One region of the Streptomyces sp. NPDC051963 genome, then DNA from elsewhere that is predicted to be linked to it. Evidence: riboswitches for the same ligand, from Rfam matches in the RefSeq annotation. Region 1 holds a riboswitch; each other region holds the start of a gene.

Region 1 (5,128 bases):
TCGCACAAGCACGGATACGTGACGACCTCCGACTTCGTACGCGGCCGGTTCGGCTCGAAGGGCCTGTCCCTCGCCGTGGCCGTCACCGGCATCCTCGCGACGATGCCGTACATCGCGCTCCAGCTGGTCGGCATCCAGGCCGTCCTGGACGTGATGGGCGTCGGCGGCGGCGAGAACACCAACTGGTTCGTCAAGGACCTGCCGCTGCTGATCGCGTTCGGTGTGCTGGCCGCCTACACCTATTCGTCGGGGCTGCGCGCACCCGCGCTGATCGCGTTCGTGAAGGACACGCTGATCTACATCGTCATCGCGGTGGCGATCATCTACATCCCGATCAAGCTGGGCGGGTTCGACGACATCTTCGCCAAGGCGGGCGAGGCGTTCAGCCAGACCAACCCGGCGACGGGTGCGCCGCGCGGGGCGCTGGCTCCGGGCGAGGCGGGACAGTGGACGTACGCCACGCTGGCGTTGGGATCCGCCCTCGCGCTCTTCATGTACCCGCACTCGATCACGGCGACGCTGTCCTCCAAGAGCCGTGAGGTGATCCGCCGCAACACGACCATCCTGCCGCTGTACTCGCTGATGCTCGGCCTGCTGGCGCTGCTGGGCTTCATGGCGATCGCGGCCGGAGTCAAGGTCAGCAACGGGCAGTTGGCGATCCCGCAGCTCTTCGAGGACATGTTCCCGTCCTGGTTCGCGGGCGTGGCCTTCGCGGCGATCGGCATCGGCGCGCTGGTGCCGGCGGCCATCATGTCCATCGCGGCCGCGAATCTCTTCACCCGCAACATCTACAAGGACTTCATCAAGCCGGACGCCACGCCGGCGCAGGAGACCAAGGTCTCCAAGCTGGTGTCCCTGCTGGTGAAGGTGGGTGCGCTGGTCTTCGTCCTGACCATGGACAAGACGGTCGCCATCAACTTCCAGCTCCTGGGCGGCATCTGGATCCTCCAGACCTTCCCGGCCCTGGTCGGCGGCCTCTTCACCCGCTGGTTCCACCGCTGGGCCCTGCTGGCGGGCTGGGCGGTCGGCATGCTCTACGGCACCATCGCCGCCTACGGGGTCGCCTCCCCGACCCAGAAGCACTTCGGCGGCTCGTCGAAGGAGATCCCCGGCATCGGCGAGATCGGCTACATCGGCCTCACCGCGTTCGTGCTGAACGTGCTGGTGACGGTGGTGCTGACCTTCGTGCTCAAGGCCGTCAAGGCACCTGAGGGCATCGACGAGACGTCCCCGGCGGACTACACGGCGGACTCGGGGGACCCCGGCGTCCAGGTCGACCTGCCTCCGGCGACCGCCGGCGCCGCTCACTGAGCCGTACGTCAGGACACGGGCCGTCGGAGAAATCCGGCGGCCCGTTGTCGTACCCCTGATGCACACTGCCCGGCATGGACATCCTCATCCGGCGAGCACGACCCGCCGAATACGAAACCCTCGGCGACATCACCGCCCAGGCCTACCTCCAGGACGGCCTCCTGACCTTCGGCGAGAACGACTGGTACCTCGGCGAACTGAAGGACGTGGCCAAGCGAGCGGCCGCCGCCGACGTACTCGTGGCCATACAGGGCGACCGACTCCTCGGCGGAGTCACCTTCGTACCCTCTCCCGGCCCCATGGCCGACCTGGCCCGCGCGGGGGAGGCGGAGATCCGCATGCTGGCCGTGGCGCAGGCGGCCCGCGGCAGAGGCGCCGGAGAGGCCCTCGTGCGAGCCTGCGTCGACCGGGCACGCAGCGCGGAGCGCACCGGCATGGTCCTGTCGACCCAGGACTTGATGCACGCGGCCCACCGCATCTACGAACGCCTCGGCTTCACGCGGGCCCCGGAGCGCGACTGGCACCCGATCCCGGAGCACCCCGAGTTCACTCTCCTCACCTATCAGTTGACGCTCTGAAGCCGACACGACACAACATATGGTGGTGCTGTTCTCACCCGGCACAAGATGTATGCTCGTGCTCGCTGTCGCCGCAGGGGAATCCGGTGCGAATCCGGAACTGTCCCGCAACGGTGTACTTGTGCATGTTCTGTGCACATGGTCAGTCCGAGGACCTGCCGACGGCGCACCCGACCACCCGGTCCGGGTGCGAGACGTCCGGGCCTCGTGGAATGGGCCGGTGGACGCGACGCCGTGTGCGCTCGTGAGCTGCCCCCTGCCCTCCGCAAGGCCCCGTGCCGAGCGAGGGAGAGCCCCAAGTGACCATCGCGCCAGCCGAACCGGCCTCAGCGATCCAGGACCCCGACGGCCCGGGAACCGCAGTGTTGCGGACCCTGACCGAGCTGACCGCCGACCTCCCCGACGCCGACCCCGGCCGGGTCGCCGCCGCCGCGCTGCGCGGCCGGTCCGCGCGGGCGGACGAGTCGGAGCTGCGCGAGCTGGCCACCGAGGCGGCGGCCGGCCTCATCTCCGAGGACCCCGTCTACTCCCGGCTGGCCGCCCGGCTGCTGACCGTCAGCATCGCCGCCGAGGCCGCCTCACAGGGCGTCATCTCGTTCTCCCAGTCGGTCGCCGTCGGCCACCGCGAGGGTCTCATCGCCGACCGCACCGCCGAGTTCGTACGGCTGCACACGGACCGCCTCGACGACCTGATCGACCGGACCGCCGACGACCGCTTCGGCTACTTCGGCCTGCGCACGCTGTACAGCCGCTACCTCCTGAGGCACCCCATCACCCGCAAGGTGATCGAGACGCCCCAGCACTTCATGCTGCGCGTCGCCGCCGGTCTCGCCGAGGACGACACCACCAGGTCGGTCGACGAAGTCGCCGCGCTCTACCGGCTGATGAGCCGCCTCGACTACCTCCCCTCCTCCCCCACGCTCTTCAACTCCGGCACCCGGCACCCCCAGATGTCGTCCTGCTACCTGCTCGACTCCCCCAAGGACGAGCTGGACTCCATCTACGACCGCTACCACCAGGTGGCCCGGCTCTCGAAGCACGCCGGCGGCATCGGCATCGCGTACTCCCGTATCCGCTCCCGCGGTTCACTGATCCGCGGCACGAACGGGCACTCGAACGGCATCGTCCCGTTCCTGAAGACCCTCGACGCCTCGGTGGCCGCCGTGAACCAGGGCGGCCGGCGCAAGGGTGCGGCCGCGGTCTACCTGGAGACCTGGCACTCCGACATCGAGGAGTTCCTGGAGCTGCGTGACAACACCGGTGAGGACGCCCGCCGTACGCACAATCTGAACCTCGCGCACTGGATCCCGGACGAGTTCATGCGCCGGGTCGACACGGACGGCCTCTGGTCGCTCTTCTCCCCGGCCGACGTGCCCGAGCTGGTCGACCTGTGGGGCGCGGAGTTCGACGCGGCGTACCGCAAGGCCGAGGCAGCGGGCCTCGCGAAGAAGACCATCCCGGCCCGTGACCTGTACGGCCGCATGATGCGCACCCTCGCGCAGACCGGCAACGGCTGGATGACCTTCAAGGACGCGGCCAACCGCACCGCCAACCAGACGGCCGAGCCGGGCCACGTCGTCCACTCCTCCAACCTCTGCACGGAGATCCTGGAGGTCACGGACGACGGCGAGACGGCCGTGTGCAATCTGGGCTCGGTCAACCTGGGTGCCTTCGTCGACACGGCGGCCGGCGACATCGACTGGGAGCGCCTGGACGAAACCGTCCGCACCGCGGTCACCTTCCTCGACCGCGTCGTCGACATCAACTTCTACCCGACGGAGCAGGCGGGCCGGTCCAACGCGAAGTGGCGCCCCGTCGGGCTCGGCGCGATGGGCCTCCAGGACGTCTTCTTCAAGCTGCGCCTGCCCTTCGACTCACCCGAGGCCAAGGCCCTCTCCACCCGTATCGCCGAGCGCATCATGCTGGCCTCGTACGAGGCCTCCGCCGACCTCGCCGAGCGCAACGGGCCTCTCCCCGCCTGGCAGAAGACCCGTACCGCCAAGGGCGTCCTGCACCCCGACCACTACGACGTCGAACTGACCTGGCCGGAGCGCTGGGCGGCCCTGCGGGAACGCATCGCCGCCGTCGGCATGCGCAACTCGCTGCTCCTGGCCATCGCCCCCACCGCCACCATCGCGTCCATCGCCGGCGTGTACGAGTGCATCGAGCCGCAGGTCTCCAACCTCTTCAAGCGGGAGACGCTGTCCGGCGAGTTCCTCCAGGTCAACTCGTACCTGGTGGACGAGCTGAAGGCGCTGGGCGTCTGGGACGCGCGCAGCCGTGAGGCGCTGCGCGAGTCGGGCGGCTCGGTGCAGGAGTTCGCCTGGATCCCGGCGGACGTACGGGCGCTGTACCGCACGGCGTGGGAGATCCCGCAGCGCGGTTTGATCGACATGGCGGCCGCCCGTACCCCGTATCTGGACCAGTCCCAGTCGCTGAATCTCTTCCTGGAGACGCCGACCATCGGAAAGCTCTCCTCGATGTACGCGTACGCCTGGAAGCAGGGCCTGAAAACGACGTACTACCTGCGCTCGCGCCCGGCGACGAGGATCGCCCGCGCCGCGCAGGCCCAAGCCACCGTCCCCGTACAGGCAACCGCCGAAGACGCCGTCGCCTGCTCCCTGGAAAACCCCGAGTCCTGCGAGGCCTGCCAGTAATGCCCAGCAACAATCAGAATCTCCTCGACCCCGGCTTCGAGCTCACCCTCCGCCCGATGCGCTACCCCGACTTCTACGAGCGCTACCGGGACGCCATCAAGAACACCTGGACCGTGGAGGAGGTCGACCTCCACTCGGACGTCGCCGACCTCGCCAAGCTCACGCCCGCCGAGCAGCATCTGATCGGCCGGCTGGTCGCGTTCTTCGCGACGGGCGACTCGATCGTGGCGAACAACCTCGTGCTGACGCTCTACAAGCACATCAACTCCCCCGAGGCGCGGCTGTACTTGTCCCGCCAGCTCTTCGAGGAGGCCGTCCACGTCCAGTTCTATCTGACGCTGCTGGACACCTACCTCCCGGACCCGGAGGACAGGGCCGCCGCCTTCGACGCGGTGGAGAACATCCCCTCCATCCGCGAGAAGGCCGAGTTCTGCTTCAAGTGGATCAACGAGGTGGAGAAGCTGGACCGCCTGGAGAGCCAGGCCGACCGCCGCCGCTTCCTGCTCAACCTCATCTGCTTCGCCGCGTGCATCGAGGGCCTGTTCTTCTACGGGGCCTTCGCGTACGTCTACTGGCTCCGCA
Region 2 (5,128 bases), on a different contig from region 1:
CTCGGCGGACGTGGCGCCCCGTACCACGCCCGGCTCGGCGTCCCACTCCCTGCCGCCGCCGTACGGTCTGAGTTGGACGTACGGACCCTCGTGCCCCATGACGATGCCGACCCTGCCGCTACGGGTGTCCACCACGTACGACCCGACCGGCGGCTTCACCGCAGCACCGCGGCGAGTCGCTGCGCGGCTTCGACGGAACAGCGGCCCAATTCGACGAGCGGACAGGGGGCCTCCCGCGCAAGACTCGCCGGGTCGATCCGCAGGGACGGCAGAATGATTCCTGCGTTTTCCAATGCTGCCCGCAATTCCTTCACTGCTTCCTCCGCCTCTTCGACGCAGAGCGCCGAGTGCTGTGCCTTCACGTGGTTCCCCTCCCTTTTCGGGTTTTACGCTTCACATCTCAAGGGTGACGCACGACATCTACACTCGGCAGGAGTCTGTGCTCTACAAGTGCGAGGCAGTACAAGGGGGTTGAACTGTGGCCAACGGTTCACGTCAGGCGGCATGGGAGTTCTTCGGCACGGAACTGAAGCGGCACCGGGAGGATAGGGGGCTCACTCAGGTTGAGTTGGGGGCGCGCGTCTTCGTCTCGGGCGCCTATATCGGTCAGTTCGAGCAGGCGATTCGAAAGCCACAGTTGGATATCGCGCAGCGGATTGATGAGGCGCTACAAACCGACGGTATTTTCGAGCGGCTGTGCCGGAAGCTGATTGACGACAAACGGTATGCGGATTACTTCGCGAGGGCGGCGGAGCTGGAGGCTCTGGCGACGGAGATCTGCGAGTTCGCGCCCGCGCTGGTGCCGGGTCTGTTGCAGACGGCGTCGTACGCACGGGCGATCACCGTGGCAATGAACCCGTTCGCGCCGGAGGAGTACATCGAGGAGAAGGTGTCCGGCCGCCTGGACCGGGCGAAGATCCTCCGGGACGCTACACGGCCCGTGTATTGGGTGATCCTGCATGAGAACGTGCTGCGGATTCCGGTCGGAGGCGCCGGGGTGATGGCCGAGCAACTGGAGCATGTGGCGAGGCTGGCGCGGGAGCGGGTGGTGCTGGTGCAGGTGTTGCCGTACTCGGCGGGGGCGTACGCGCTCATGAACGGGATGGTGGTGCTGATGGAGTTCGAAGACGCGCCCCCAACGGCCTATACAGAAGCCGTGTATTCGGGGAGCCTGCTGGACGATCCCGCTGTGGTGAAGCGCGCGAAGTCGGCATACGATCTGCTCAGGGGCGCCGCCCTGTCGCCAGAGGTGTCCCTGGCCCTGATCGAGTCGGCGGCGGAGGATCACAGACGATGCGCGAGTACGACCTGAGCAACGCCCACTGGCGCAAAAGCACGTACAGCGACGGCAACGGCGGCAGCTGCGTCGAGGTCGCGTACGACTTCCCTGGTGCCGCCCGCTGGCGCAAAAGCACCTACAGCGACGACAACGGCGGCGAGTGCGTCGAGGTCGCCGACGGAGTCCCCGGCGTCGTACCGGTACGCGACAGCAAGAACCCCGACGGCCCCGTCATCCTTATCGGCGAAGCCACCTGGGCCGCCTTCACTCGCGCCTGCTAGTCTCCCCGAGCCTCCTGCGGGGGAAGTCCGGTGAGAGTCCGGCGCTGACCCGCAACGGTGTGTGCGTGGCCCCTTGGGGCCGACGCACAAGCCCGATTACCCGCAGGCGGTTTGTCAGCCCATTGACCGCTCGCCGAGGACTGCGAGCCGAGGCGAAGGACCGCCGAGCGTGCGCCCCTCACCAGGCCGAATACCCGTGCCGCCGTTGGTTGCCGCCCTCGCGATCCTGCTCCTCGTCTCCCTTGTCTCCGGCGTCGGGCTCGGCGCCGCGGGGGTCGGCTGGGGGGACGTCTTCCGTTTCCTGGGGGCCGGTTTCACCGGTGGGGCCATCCACGCCGAGGACGTGGCGGCGTACACGATCGTCTGGGAGATCCGGCTGCCGCGTGTCGTGCTGGCGGCCGTCGTGGGGGCGGGGCTCGCGACGGTCGGGGTGGCCGTGCAGGCGATGGTGCGCAATGCGCTGGCCGACCCGTTCGTGCTGGGGATCTCGTCGGGTGCCGCCGTGGGGGCCAACGCGGTCATCCTGCTGGGGGCGTTCGCGGGCCTCGGGGTGTGGGCGCTGTCGGTGTCCGCGTTCTGCTCGGCGCTCGCCGCGATGGCGATCGTGTACGCCGCGGCCCGTTCGGCGACGCACGGGCTGACGCCGCTGCGGCTGATCCTGACGGGGACGGCGCTGGCGTACGGCTTCGAGGCGCTGACCACCGTGATGGTGTTCGGCGCGGCCCGGGGCGAGGCGGCGCGCTCGGCGGTGATGTGGCTGCTGGGAAGTCTGGGCGGGGCGACCTGGCCACGGGTGCCGATCGCCGCCGTGACGGTCGCGGCCGGGTGGGTGTGGCTGCGGTGGCGGGCGGAGGCGCTGAACGCGCTGGCGATGGGGGACGAGACGTCGGCGGCGCTGGGGGTGCAACCGACCCGGCTGCGGCGGGAGTTGTTCCTGGTCACGGCGGCGGTGACCGGGACCGTGGTGGCGGTCAGCGGAGCCATCGGGTTCGTCGGGCTGATGGTGCCGCATGTCGTACGGATGCTGGTCGGCGCCGATCACCGGCGGGTGCTCGCGGTCGCCCCGCTCGCCGGGGCCGTGCTGCTGGTGTGGGCGGATGTGCTGTCCCGGCTGCTGCCGGCGCCGGCGGAGTTGCCGGTCGGGGTGATCACGGCGGTGGTCGGTGTCCCGGCCTTCCTGCTCCTGATGCGGCGCGGCGGCTACGCGTTCGGGGGGCGCTGATGCGGCTCGATGTGGAGGGCGTGACGTTCGAGGCGGCCGGAAAGCGGCTCGTCGACGAGATCAAACTCACCGTGGACAGCGGGGCGTTCGTGGGGCTGGTCGGGCCCAACGGGAGCGGGAAGTCGACGCTGCTCAGGTGCGTGTACCGGGCGCTGCGGCCGGCCGCGGGGGTCGTACGGCTGGACGGGGACGACGTACACGCACTGGATCCCCGTGCCGCCGCCCGGCGGCTGGCCGCGCTGCCGCAGGAGTCGTCGTCGGAGTTCGACTTCACCGTGGCCGAGGTGGTCGCGATGGGGCGGCTGCCGCACCGGGGCCGTACGGCGGCCGAGGACCGGGCGATCTGTGCGGAGGCGATGCGGTCCACGGGCGTGGACCGGCTCGCGGATCGGGGCTTTCTGGCCCTGTCCGGCGGCGAGCGGCAACGCGTGCTGATCGCACGGGCGCTGGCCCAGCGTCCCCGGGTACTGGTCCTGGACGAACCGACCAACCACCTCGACATCGCCCACCAGTTGGACGTGCTGTCCCTGGTCCGGGCGAGCGGTCTGACGGTGCTGGCCGCGCTGCACGACCTCAACCTGGCCGCCGCGCACTGCGATCTGCTGTACGTGATCGCGGACGGGCGGGTCGTCGCCACCGGTCCCCCGCACGACGTCCTGCACCCTGACCTGCTCGCCGAGGTGTTCGGCGTGCGCGCCCATCCCGTCCGGCATCCGGAGACGGGCGCCGTCCAACTCCTCTTCGACCTTCTCCCGCCGTCCGATCAAGGAACTCCCCGCCATGCGTAAGCCAGTTGTCGCCGCCGTCTGCCTGGCCGTGCTCACCACGGGCTGCGGCGCCGAGGTCGAGCCCGCGCCCGACTCGAAGGCAGCGTCGTCCGTCACGCTCACCAACTGCGGGCGCAAGGTGACGTACGACAAGGTCCCGGAGCGGGTCGTCACCAACGACGTCGGGATCACCGAGCTGATGTTCGCGCTCGGCCTGGAGGACCGGATGGCCGGGTTCGCGATGCCCGACGACAAGGGCGACCTGAGTGGCGTGCCGTGGAAGGACGGCTACGACAAGGTGAAGTGGCTGTCGAAGGACCAGCTCACCACGGAGAACGTCCTCGACGCCCGCGGCGACTGGGTCTTCGCCGGCTGGAACTACGGCTTCCGCGAGGACAGCGGCTTCACGCCGGACGCGCTGGGCAAGCTCGGCATCCCCTCATACATCCTCACCGAGTCCTGCCGCAACGGCCGTACGGACACCTCCCGGGGCATCATGCCGCCGCTGGACGCGCTGTACGAGGACCTCACCAACCTGGGCAGGCTGTTCGGCGTGGAGAAGCGGGCGGCCGCGCTGATCGCCGACTTCAAGCGCGTGGTGGCCGGGGTGAAGGCGAAGGCCCCGGCCGACTCCCCCGAGGTCTTCCTCTACGACAGCGGCGAGGACCAGCCCTTCACCTCCGGCCGGTACGCAGCGCCCGACCAGATCATCAGCGAGGCCGGCGGGGTCAACGTCATGCACGACGTGGCGGACTCCTGGACGACGGTCGGCTGGGAGACCGTCGTGGAACGGAACCCCGACGTGATCGTGATCTGCGACTACGGCGATGTGACGGCGGAACAGAAGAAGAAGTTCCTGCTGTCCTACGCCCCGCTGCGGAAGGTGTCGGCCGTCAAGAACAAGCGGATCTTCACGCTGGACTACGTCGACCTGGTGGAGAGCCCACGGAACCCGTCCGCGATCGCCCGCCTCGGGAAGTACCTGCGGGCGACCGCGTCCTAGGCGGCGTGGCAGAGCGTCGCGGGTTCCGCCGGGACCGAGGCGCGGTTCATGGCCGCGGGCACGGGACGGGCGGCGCGGACGGTGGCCGCGGTCTGCGAGCGGTTCCGCGCGAAGACGACGACGCGCAGCACCACGAACCGCCCGACACCGGCGAGTGCGGAGGCGGTCAGATAGACCACCTGCTCAAGCACCGCACCGGGCGCCGCCACCAGCTGCTGGAGGACGACCATCGCCGCGCAGGTCACCGCGTACGCGACCGCCGCGGACCCGGCCGACTGCACATGCTGACGCCAGGTCGCGCGCCCGCCCGCGCCGAAGGTGAAGCGGGCGTGCAGCTCGGTGGCCAGGAGCGTGGAGACCACGGTGACGACGGCGTTGGCCAGGACCCAGGGAATCCAGGAGGCCGCGGCCGCCACGGCGAAGCTGGAGGCGAGCCCCACCCCGCCGCCGCAGAACACGAATCGGGCGAAGGCGATGAACGCGCCGGGTGCCGCCGGCTGCCGGCTCTGCGCTGTTTCCATGACCCGTTCCATGACCCGCCCCCTTTGCTGGCTCACTCCGCGAAACGCGCACCCC
Region 3 (5,128 bases), on a different contig from region 1:
TCGTCAACCCCGACCGGATGTGGCACTACACCGAGGGCCTGCGCAACTACGACCCCATCTGGCCGGGCCACGGCATCCGCATCCTGCCGGGCCCCTCCTCGATGTGGTTCGACGCCACCGGCAAGCGGTTCAACACCCCGGACATTCCTGGGTACGACACGCTGCACACGCTCAAGTCGATCACCGAAACCGGCTACGACTACTCCTGGTTCGTCACCACCCAGAAGATCATGGCCAAGGAGTTCGCGCTGTCGGGCTCGGAGCAGAATCCCGACCTCACCAACAAGAACGTCTGGCAGCTGCTGTCCCGGATCTGGCAGACCCCCGAGCCGATCGAGAAGTTCAAGAACAACGGGGCCGACTTCGTCGTCGCCACCACGCTGCCCGAACTGGTCGCCGGCATGAACAAGTTGACCGGTGACGACCTGATCGACCTGGCCGGTCTGAAACGTCAGATCGAGGCACGGGACCGGGAGATCGACAACCCGTACACCAAGGACGTCCAGGTCATGGGCATCCGCAACGCCCTCGCCTACCCCGGCGACACCCTCAGCCGTACCGCCTCGGCCCACAAGATCCTGGACTCGAGCGCCGGACCGCTGATCGCCGTACGCCTCAACATCCTCACCCGCAAGACGCTCGGCGGGCTCCAGACCGACCTCTCCGGCCGCGTCCTGGACGGGACCGGAACCCCGATCCCAGGGCTCTACGCGGCCGGTGAGGTCTCGGGTTTCGGCGGCGGCGGTGTCCACGGCTACCGCTCCCTGGAAGGCACCTTCCTCGGCGGCTGCCTGTTCTCCGGCCGCCAGGCGGGGCGCGCCGCGGCCGCCGCGAGCTGAACTCTTGAGAGTCGCTCCAGGCCCTGAGCCGAACCGTCGGCTCAGGGTCGCCCCACACATGAGCTGTGTATAGGCTGACCGTGCAGCTGGTTCGCCCTGCCCGCCAGGCAGACGCGTCGCAAGAGGGAACCCGGTGGGAATCCGGGACTGCCCCGCAGCGGTGAGTGGGAACGACCGCCGTCATACGCACTGGATCCGGAGCGCCGGACCCGGGAAGCGACGGCCAGTAGGTGTCTCGTACGACATGAGACGCGCCCGCGAGTCCGAAGACCTGCCACTGCCCGTGCGCGGCTCCCCGTGCGCGGAGACTCGGTGACCTCGAGGGCGGGTCGGCGCACACCAGGCGGGACGGGCACACGCACAGCTGCCCCCGCCGGATCTGCTGCTCCTTCGCGTCCACGACCGGTCTCCGGGTCGTGTGTCATCCCACAGCTCGCGAAGGAGAGTCTCGTGACAGCGAAGTCCGCAGCCGCGGCAGCAGGGGCCACCGCCTACGGCTACCCCCGCCAGGGCCCGAACCGGGAACTGAAGAGGGCGATCGAGGGCTACTGGAAGGGCCGCGCCACCGCCGCCGAGCTCCGGCGGACCGCCGCCGAGCTCCGCCGCTCGACCTGGCGGCAGCTGGCCGAGGCCGGCCTGACCGAGGTGCCCACCGGCGACTTCTCGTACTACGACCACGTCCTGGACACCACCGTCATGGTCGGCGCCATCCCCGCCCGGCACCGCGCCGCCGTCGAGAAGGACGCCCTGGACGGCTACTTCGCCATGGCGCGCGGCACCCAGGACGTGGCGCCGCTGGAAATGACGAAGTGGTTCGACACCAACTACCACTACCTCGTACCCGAGTTGGGCCCGGACACGGAGTTCACCGCCGAGACCGCCAAGCAGGTCGGCGAACTGAAGGAGGCCCTCGCGCTCGGACTGGCCGCGCGGCCGGTGCTCGTCGGCCCGGTCACCTACCTGCTCCTCGCCAAGCCCGCCCCCGGCGCACCGGCCGACTTCCAGCCGCTGACCCTGCTGGACCGGCTGCTGCCGGTGTACGCGGAGGTCCTCGCCGATCTCCGGGCGGCGGGCGCCGAGTGGATCCAGCTGGACGAGCCCGCCCTGGTCCAGGACCGCACCCCGGCCGAACTGAACGCCGCCGCCCGCGCCTACCGCGACCTCGGCTCCCTCACCGACCGGCCGAAGCTGCTGCTCGCGTCGTACTTCGACCGGCTCGGCGAGGCGCTGCCCGTGCTGGCGAAGGCACCGGTCGACGGGCTCGCCCTGGACTTCACCGGGCCCGCGGCCGCCAACCTCGACGATCTCGCCGCGGTCGGCGGCCTGCCCGGCAAGCGGCTGGTCGCCGGCGTGGTGGACGGCCGCAACATCTGGATCAACGATCTGGGCAAGTCCCTGTCCACCCTCGCCACCCTGCTCGGCCTGGCCGGCCGCGTCGACGTCGCCCCGTCCTGCTCGCTGCTGCACGTCCCGCTCGACGCCGACGCCGAACGCGAGATCGAACCGCAGATCGCCCGCTGGCTCGCCTTCGCCCGGCAGAAGACCGCCGAGACCGTCACCCTGGCCCGCGGCCTCGCCCAGGGCACCGACCGGATCGCCGCCGAACTCGCCGCCAACCGGGCCGACCTGGCGTCCCGGGCGGGCTCGCCCATCACACGGAACCCGGCTGTGCGGGCCCGCGCGGCCGCGGTCACCGCCACCGACGCCCGCCGCTCACTGCCGTACGCCGAGCGTACGGTCGCCCAGCGCGCCCACCTGAACCTGCCGCCCCTGCCCACGACCACCATCGGCTCCTTCCCGCAGACCGGCGAACTGCGCACCGCCCGGGCCGACCTCACTGCCGGACGCATCGACCGGGAGACGTACGAGCGCCGCATCGAGGAGGAGATCCGCGACGTGATCTCCTTCCAGGAGCAGACCGGCATCGACGTCCTGGTGCACGGCGAGCCCGAACGCAACGACATGGTCCAGTACTTCGCCGAACAGCTCACCGGCTACCTCGCCACCCGGCACGGCTGGGTCCAGTCCTACGGCACCCGCTATGTCCGCCCGCCGGTCCTGGCCGGCGACATCTCCCGTCCCGAACCGATGACGGTGCGCTGGACGACGTACGCCCAGTCCCTGACCTCCAAGCCGGTCAAGGGCATGCTCACCGGGCCGGTCACCATGCTCGCCTGGTCCTTCGTCCGCGACGACCAGCCCCTCGCGGAGACCGCCCGGCAGGTGGCCCTCGCCCTGCGCGACGAGGTGAACGACCTGGAGGCGGCCGGGACTTCGGTGATCCAGGTGGACGAACCCGCCCTGCGCGAGACGCTGCCGTTGCGTGCCGAGGATCACCCCGCCTACCTGGCCTGGGCCACCGAGGCGTTCCGCCTCACCACCGGCGGCGTGCGGCCGGACACCCAGATCCACACCCACATGTGCTACGCCGAGTTCGGCGACATCGTCCAGGCCATCGACGACCTCGACGCGGACGTCATCAGCCTGGAGGCGGCCCGTTCGCACATGCAGGTCGCCCGGGAACTGGCCGCGCACGGCTATCCGCGCGAGGCCGGACCCGGCGTGTACGACATCCACTCCCCGCGCGTGCCGAGCACCGAGGAGGCCGCCGAACTCCTGCGCACCGGCCTGAAGGCGATCCCCGCCGAACGGCTGTGGGTCAACCCCGACTGCGGTCTGAAGACCCGCGGCTGGCCCGAGGTCAGGGCCTCGCTTCAGAACCTGGTGGCGGCGGCCCGCGAGGTGCGGTCGGCGCCATGACATGATCCGGGCCGGGGCGCCGCGCCCCGGCCCGGTCACGGCGGTACCCGCGATGTCCTTCATCTGGGGTCGAGTTCGCCGGTGGGGTGGTCGCGGTGGAAGCCAGGTCCCTAGGATGGACTCCCAGTCAGGCCAGTGAAGTTGGCGCGGCAACGAGGCCGGGGGAACGATGCACACCGACAAGCAGCTGTCCACGTCGATCGACGCCGACGTACCGACGGCCGCCCGGATGTACGACCATTATCTGGGCGGCAAGGACAACTACGCCGCCGACCGCGCGGCCTGCGAAGAACTCGACAAGGTAGTGCCCAGCACCCGTCGGCTCGCCGTCAACAACCGGCGCTTCCTCCAGCGCGTCGTACGGACGCTGGCCGAGGAGCACGGAATCCGCCAGTTCCTGGACCACGGATCCGGCCTGCCCACCCAGGACAACGTGCACCAGGTCGCCCAGCGCGTGGACCCCGACTCCCACGTGGTCTACGTCGACAACGACCCCATGGTGCTGGTCCACGGCCGGGCACTGCTGGAGCAGGACGAGCGCACCACCGTCATCCACGCGGACATGCGTGAGACCGACGCCATCTTCGCCCACCCCGACACCCAGCGTCTGATCGACTTCTCCCAGCCGGTCGCCGTGCTCTTCAACTCGGTGATGCACTGCATCCCGGACAGTGACACGGACGGCCCGCTCGCCGTGGCCCGCCGCGTGGCCGCGCGACTGGCGCCCGGCAGCTTCCTGGTCATGTGCCAGCTGGTCAGCGAGGACCCCGAAGTGCGGGCCTTCGTCACCGACTTCATGGACAAGGCGACCCAGGGCCATTGGGGCCGGGTGCGCCAGGAGCAGGATGTGGCCGCACTGTTCGAGGGCCTGGAGATCCTTGAGCCGGGTCTCGTGGAGGTGTCCACCTGGCGGCCCGACTCCGAGGTGGCACCCCGTCAGCTCACCCACGAATGGATCGAGTTCGGCGGCGTCGGCCGCCTCCCCTGACGTCGATCAGTCACCGGACCGGTCCAGCGGCCGGTCCGGTCAGGCCTTGGGGTAGCGCTGCTCCATCGTCTTCCGCAGCAACTCCAGTGAGGCCCGGGGCGTGAGCGCCTCGTCGGCCAGCCGGTCCAGGGCGAGCCGGTACTCCTCCGTCTCGTCCTGGTCCTCCAGGAAGTTGGCGCTCCTTATGTGCTCCAGGTAGACGACGTCGGGCAGATCGAGACCGCCGAAGCGGAGATACGTGATCGGGATGGCGGGCGCCGAAGCGTTCGTCACGTCCAGCGGCACGATCTGCACGGTCACGTTCGAGCGCTGAGCCATCTCGACCAGATGCGCGAGCTGCTCGCGCATGACGTCCACACTGCCCAGGACGCGCAGCAGCACCGATTCGTCGATCACCGCCCACAGCTGCGGAGCATCCGCTCCCCGCTGGAGCAGCTCCGTCCGCCGCGTGCGGAGTTCCACCCGGCGCCGTACCTCGGCCGAGGGCGCGGTCGGCAGACCCCGCCGCACCACCGCCCGGGTGTACTCCGGCGTCTGCAAC
Region 4 (5,128 bases), on a different contig from region 1:
TGGACTTGCCGGAGCCGTTGGGGCCGAGGACGCCGACGGTGGTGCCGGGTTCGGGCGCGAGGTCGACGCCGTCGAGGATGAGGCGTCCGTCGGCCCGGCGGCCGACCCGGTCGGCGCGGAGGCCCTCGGCTCCGCGGACACAGGGCTCGGCGCGCATGTCCCCGGTCATCGCACCCTCCGCGTCCGATACAGCACCAGCACGAACGCCGGCACCCCGATCAGCGAGGTCACGACACCCACCGGCACCTCCTGCGGGTCGAGGACGGTGCGGGCCAGCGTGTCGACCCACACCAGGAACACGGCACCGGTCAGCGCGGTGACCGGCAGCAGCCGGGCGTGGCCCGGGCCGGTCAGGGCGCGGGCGGCGTGCGGCAGGACCAGGCCGACGAAGCCGATGGCGCCGGCCGAGGCCACCAACGCCGCCGTGAGGAGGGCCGTGACGCACAGGAGCACCAGCCGGGTGCGGGCCACGGACACCCCGAGGGCGGCGGCCGCGTCCCGCCCGAAGGCGAAGGCGTCGAGGGTGCGGGCGTACGAAAGGCTCACCACCAGGGCGACGGCGAGCACCGCGAAGCACATCCAGACGTCCGTCCAGCCCGCGCCGCCGAGGGAGCCGAGCAGCCAGAAGAGCACGCCCCGGGTGGTCTCGGCGTCGGCGGCGGTCAGCACCACGAACGAGGTCAGCGCCGAGAACAGCTGCATCGCGGCGACGCCCGCGAGGACGACCCGGTCCGTGGTGCCGCCGAGGGTGTGGCTGAGCAGCAGCACCAGTGCGAACGACACCAGGGCGCCCGCGAACGCGCCCGCGGACACGGACACCGCGCCGCCTCCCACGCCGAGGACCACCACGAGCACCGCTCCCGTGGACGCGCCCGAGGACACTCCGAGGACGAACGGGTCGGCGAGCGGATTGCGCAGCAGTGACTGCATCACCGCACCGCACACGGCGAGCCCCGCCCCGCAGACGGCCGCGAGCAACGTACGGGGCAGCCGGAGCTGCCAGACGATGCCGTCCCGGATCGGGCTCAGGTCCGAGGTGCCGACGCCGAGGTGGGCCACGACACTCGCCCATACGTCGCCGACCCGGATGTCGGCCGGACCGATGGTGATCGCGACGGCGAGGGAGGCACACAGCAGAAGGGCTCCCGCCGCGCCCAGGGAGAGCGTGCGCAGACTCACCTGGCGAGCCCGAACTCGCGCAGGCCCGCCGCGACCCGTTCCACGCCCTCGATCGTCCGGATGGTCGGGTTCATCGCCTGCCCGCTGAGCAGGACGTACCGCTTGTGCTTGACCGCGTCCATGTTCCTGGTGACCGGGTCGGACTCCAGGAAGGCGATCTTCTTCGCCGCCGACTCGGCGGTCTGCGACTTGCGCGTGAGGTCGCCGATGACGAGCACGTCAGGGTTGCGGTCGGCGACGGTCTCCCAGTTGATCTGGGGCCACTCCTCGTGCGAGTCGTCGAAGACGTTCTTCGCGCCGAACGCCCGCGTGATGATGCCGGGCGCGCCACAGCAACCCGCCATGTACGGCGACTCGGAGTTGGCGAACCAGTACAGGAGCGTCACGTCCGAGCCCTCCACGCCCGAAGTGGCCTCGGCCATGCGCTTCTTGAGGGAGGCGACCAGCTGCTCGCCCCGCTCCTTCACACCGAACACGGCGGCCAGGTCACGGATTTCGCCGTACACGGCGTCGATGCCGAGCGGCTTGCTGCGCGCACCGTCACCCCCGCCGGAGTTGTCCTTGCCCGCGCAGTCCGACGGCGAGACATAGGTCGGCACACCGAGCTTCTCGAACTGGTCCCGGGTGGCCACGCCGCCCTTGCCCAGGGTGGAGACGAAGGAGGCGGCGACGAAGTCGGGGTCGGCGTCCAGGACCCGTTCGAAGGAGGGGTTGTTGTCGGCGATCCGCTCCACCTCGCCGTTCGCCTTCTCCAGCCCCTTCATCACCGGGTCGGTCCAGGTGGCGGTGCCCGCCATCCGGTCGGCGAGGCCGAGCGAGAGCATGATCTCGGTGGTGCCCTGGTTGAGGGAGACGGCGCGCTTCGGCGGTGACTCGACGCCGACCGTCCGGCCGCAGTTGTCGAAGGTGGCTGCCGCCTTGGAGCCGTCGGTCGTGCCGCTGTCAGCGCAGCCGGCCAGGAGCAGGGATCCGGCCGCGAGCAGGGTGGCGCGACGGGCAAGACACGGGAAGGGCACGGGAGTCGGTCCTCAGTCGTCGAGGGCTCGAACGCGGAGCCCGGTCGTACGGTGCTCCCCCGCCGTACGCCGACCGCGGAGGCCGCCAGCAGGTCTTCGGACTCGGGTTCCTCCGGTCGGGGCGCCTTCCCAGACGTCGTCGCGTCCAGTGGCAGAGGCCCCGCCCGTCACCCTCACCGCTGCGCGTCAGCTCCGGATTCGCACCGGATTCCCTGACCCACGTACATGGGTTCGACTGGCCTCGGCAAGCTATCACGCAGGCAGAACGGAAAACCCAGCGAATCGGCCCGGAGCTCGATTCGCTGGGCCTGGCCCGCGCTTGTGAGGCTAGAAGGACGCGCCGCTCAGCGCCTTGGTGAACGCCTCCGGATTCCAGTACTCGCGGTACGAGACGATGAGGCCGTCCTTGAACGTCACGAAAGTGGCGTAACTCATCTCGTAGGGGTTCCCGTTGGCGAGGACTCGACCCGTGACACTCCAGTCCGCGACCGCCACGTTCGGGTCGTCGGTGGCGTAGATACGCAGCGACGTGATCCGGTGCACGTCGATGAGGTCGGGGTAGCCACGCAGGTACTCGTAGGCAGCTGTCCGGCCCTCCAGCCGGACCGGGCTGCCCGCGGGCGCGAAGGGGAACTCAAGGACGACATGCTCGTCGCACAGCTCCGTCCAGCCCTTCATGTCCTTGGCGAGGAAAGTGTCCAGGCTGCGCCGCAGCATGTCCGCGGAAGTAAGGGTTTCACTCATTGTTCGTTCCCATCATGAAATTCGGAACAGACCCACCGACAGCGCACCTGCGCCCTGCGGGTTCGGTACCGAAAACCGTACGTTAGCTTGCTTGCTTCGGCAAGTATGTAGCGACACCAGAGATAGGCAGGTGGCCTGCTATAATTTGTCAGGCAACCTGCTCAAAGTGCTGCCACGCCTCCCCCGGCGCAGCACCAGGACAGCGGAGACGGGAAGCGAGGAGCAGCGCCTTGGAAAGCACCGCGAGGGTCACCGTGCGGCAGGGCACGGCTCCGTCGGACAAGCCCTTCGGGCCGACCTTCGTCACCCCGCTGTACATGGGCGCCGTGCTCAACCCGATCAACAGCTCGGTGATCGCGCCCGCCCTGGTCACCATCGCGGCCGCCATGCACACCTCCGTCGGCGGTACCGCGATCCTGATCTCGAGCCTGTATCTGACCAGCGCGATAGCGCAGCCCGCGGCCGGGCGGCTCGCGGAGGAGTTCGGGCCCAGGCGCGTGTTCTTCGTCGGGATCCTCCTCGTACTCGTCGGAGGTGTCCTCGGCGCGGTCGCCCGTGACCTGCCGTCTCTGGTCACGGCCCGCGTTCTCATCGGAGCGGGCACGTCCGCCGGATATCCGTCCGCGATGCTGCTGATCCGGCGGCGGGCCCGGGCAGCCGGCTTGCAGGCACCGCCCGGCAGTGTCCTGGGCGGACTGGCGATCGCGGGAGCCGCCACCGTGGCCGTCGGCCCTGCCATCGGTGGCCTGCTCGTGGGATGGCTCGGCTGGCAGACGGCCTTCTGGATCAACGTCCCCTTCGCGGTTGCCGCCTTCGCCATGGCTGCGGCCTGGATCCCCAAGGATCCCGACCGCGTGCGCGGCCGCTCGGCGCGCGACCTCGTCTCCCGTATCGACGTGGCCGGCATCGTGGGTTTCGGCGCGGCGCTCACCGCGTTGCTGGTGTTCCTGTCCGCACTGCCGGACCCCGACTGGACGGCCCTGTGCATATCCGTCGCGGCCGCCGCCGCCCTCGTCGGCTGGGAACTGCGCGCCGCCAACCCCTTCCTGAACGTCCGTCTGCTCGCCTCGAACCTCGCGCTCACCCGCACCTACGTACGCAACGGCCTTACGCTCCTCGGCACTTACGTGATCCTCTACGGGCTCACCCAGTGGCTCGAAGCGGCCCGCGGACTCTCCGCCTACCAGGCAGGTCTGGTCCTCATCCCGATGGGTGCCCTGTCGGCCCTCTCCGCCCGTGTCGTATCGCGGCGCGCCCGCGTCCGGGCGCCGCTGGTCGTCTCGGCGCTGCTCCTGCTCGTGGGAGCCGTCGCCACGCTGTTCCTGGACAGCGGCAGCCCCGTGATCGCGGTGACAGCGGTCACGGCGGTGTTCGGCCTCACCTCCGGGGCGAGCAACGTGGCGAACCAGACGGTCCTGTACAAGGAAGCGCCCCCCGAGAGCGTCGGCACCGCCTCAGGACTCCTGCGTACCTTCGGCTACATCGGCTCCATCGCCTCGGCGGCCATCACCGGCACCGCCTTCCGCACCCACGTCGACGACACCGGCCTTCAGCACATCTCCTGGGCGCTGGTCGGTATCGCTGCCCTTGTACTCGTCATGACGGTCTCGGACCGCCACCTGGCGAGAACGGACCGGCAACCAGCTCACTGACACCCCATCCCGCAACAACCCGGAAAGACCAGGTCATGACCACCAACACCCCTCACCTCGACCCCTCCCGCACCGCCCTGCTCCTCATGGACTTCCAGTCGGCGATCATCGCCTCGCTCCCCGACACCGACCAGCCGCTCTCCCGCGCACAGGCGTCCCTGTCCTGGGCCCGGTCCCACGACGTCCAGGTCGTTTATGTCCGCGTCGCCTTCACTGCCGAGGACTTCGCCGCCGTTCCCGCCCAGAACAAGTCGTTCGCCCCCCTCGCCCAGAGCGGCTTCCTCGTCGACGGCAGCCCCGAGGCCGCACTGCACGAGTCGTTCGACGTGCAGGAGCGGGACATCACCGTGCGCAAGATCCGTATCAGCGCCTTCGCAAGCGCCACCGACCTGCGCACCACCCTTCGCGAGCGGGGCATCGACACGCTCGTCCTCGCCGGACTGTCCACCAGCGGAGTGGTGCTGACGACCCTTCGACAGGCCGCCGACGACGACTTCCGGCTCTACGTCCTCAAGGACGCGACCGGCGACCCCGACC

What was found. A riboswitch is a leader RNA that binds a small molecule or an ion and turns the genes downstream of it on or off. The one in region 1 is predicted to bind cobalamin.
Region 2: linked by a shared signal. The riboswitch ahead of ACIHFB_RS07960 (iron ABC transporter permease) and the one ahead of ACIHFB_RS28890 (ribonucleoside-diphosphate reductase subunit alpha) in region 1 are both predicted to bind cobalamin.
Region 3: linked by a shared signal. The riboswitch ahead of metE (5-methyltetrahydropteroyltriglutamate--homocysteine S-methyltransferase) and the one ahead of ACIHFB_RS28890 (ribonucleoside-diphosphate reductase subunit alpha) in region 1 are both predicted to bind cobalamin.
Region 4: linked by a shared signal. The riboswitch ahead of ACIHFB_RS05820 (ABC transporter substrate-binding protein) and the one ahead of ACIHFB_RS28890 (ribonucleoside-diphosphate reductase subunit alpha) in region 1 are both predicted to bind cobalamin.

The regions. Positions count from the first base shown of each region.
Region 1 covers NZ_JBIUCC010000007.1:189,926-195,053, reverse strand. The annotation lists gene mctP (monocarboxylate uptake permease MctP) at 1-1,311, shown strand, start outside; gene ACIHFB_RS28895 (GNAT family N-acetyltransferase) at 1,386-1,889, shown strand; cobalamin riboswitch at 1,925-2,067, shown strand; gene ACIHFB_RS28890 (ribonucleoside-diphosphate reductase subunit alpha) at 2,189-4,546, shown strand; gene ACIHFB_RS28885 (ribonucleotide-diphosphate reductase subunit beta) at 4,546-5,128, shown strand, end outside.
Region 2 covers NZ_JBIUCC010000002.1:323,063-328,190, reverse strand. The annotation lists gene ACIHFB_RS07980 (hypothetical protein) at 1-159, opposite strand, end outside; gene ACIHFB_RS07975 (hypothetical protein) at 156-362, opposite strand; gene ACIHFB_RS07970 (Scr1 family TA system antitoxin-like transcriptional regulator) at 479-1,312, shown strand; gene ACIHFB_RS07965 (DUF397 domain-containing protein) at 1,294-1,560, shown strand; cobalamin riboswitch at 1,537-1,683, shown strand; gene ACIHFB_RS07960 (iron ABC transporter permease) at 1,730-2,782, shown strand; gene ACIHFB_RS07955 (ABC transporter ATP-binding protein) at 2,782-3,570, shown strand; gene ACIHFB_RS07950 (ABC transporter substrate-binding protein) at 3,563-4,552, shown strand; gene ACIHFB_RS07945 (hypothetical protein) at 4,549-5,073, opposite strand.
Region 3 covers NZ_JBIUCC010000006.1:635,888-641,015, reverse strand. The annotation lists gene ACIHFB_RS27400 (FAD-binding dehydrogenase) at 1-839, shown strand, start outside; cobalamin riboswitch at 910-1,133, shown strand; gene metE (5-methyltetrahydropteroyltriglutamate--homocysteine S-methyltransferase) at 1,290-3,599, shown strand; gene ACIHFB_RS27390 (SAM-dependent methyltransferase) at 3,769-4,587, shown strand; gene ACIHFB_RS27385 (helix-turn-helix domain-containing protein) at 4,627-5,128, opposite strand, start outside.
Region 4 covers NZ_JBIUCC010000001.1:1,354,330-1,359,457, forward strand. The annotation lists gene ACIHFB_RS05810 (ABC transporter ATP-binding protein) at 1-169, opposite strand, end outside; gene ACIHFB_RS05815 (FecCD family ABC transporter permease) at 166-1,179, opposite strand; gene ACIHFB_RS05820 (ABC transporter substrate-binding protein) at 1,176-2,195, opposite strand; cobalamin riboswitch at 2,265-2,450, opposite strand; gene ACIHFB_RS05825 (nuclear transport factor 2 family protein) at 2,523-2,939, opposite strand; gene ACIHFB_RS05830 (MFS transporter) at 3,170-4,591, shown strand; gene ACIHFB_RS05835 (cysteine hydrolase family protein) at 4,627-5,128, shown strand, end outside.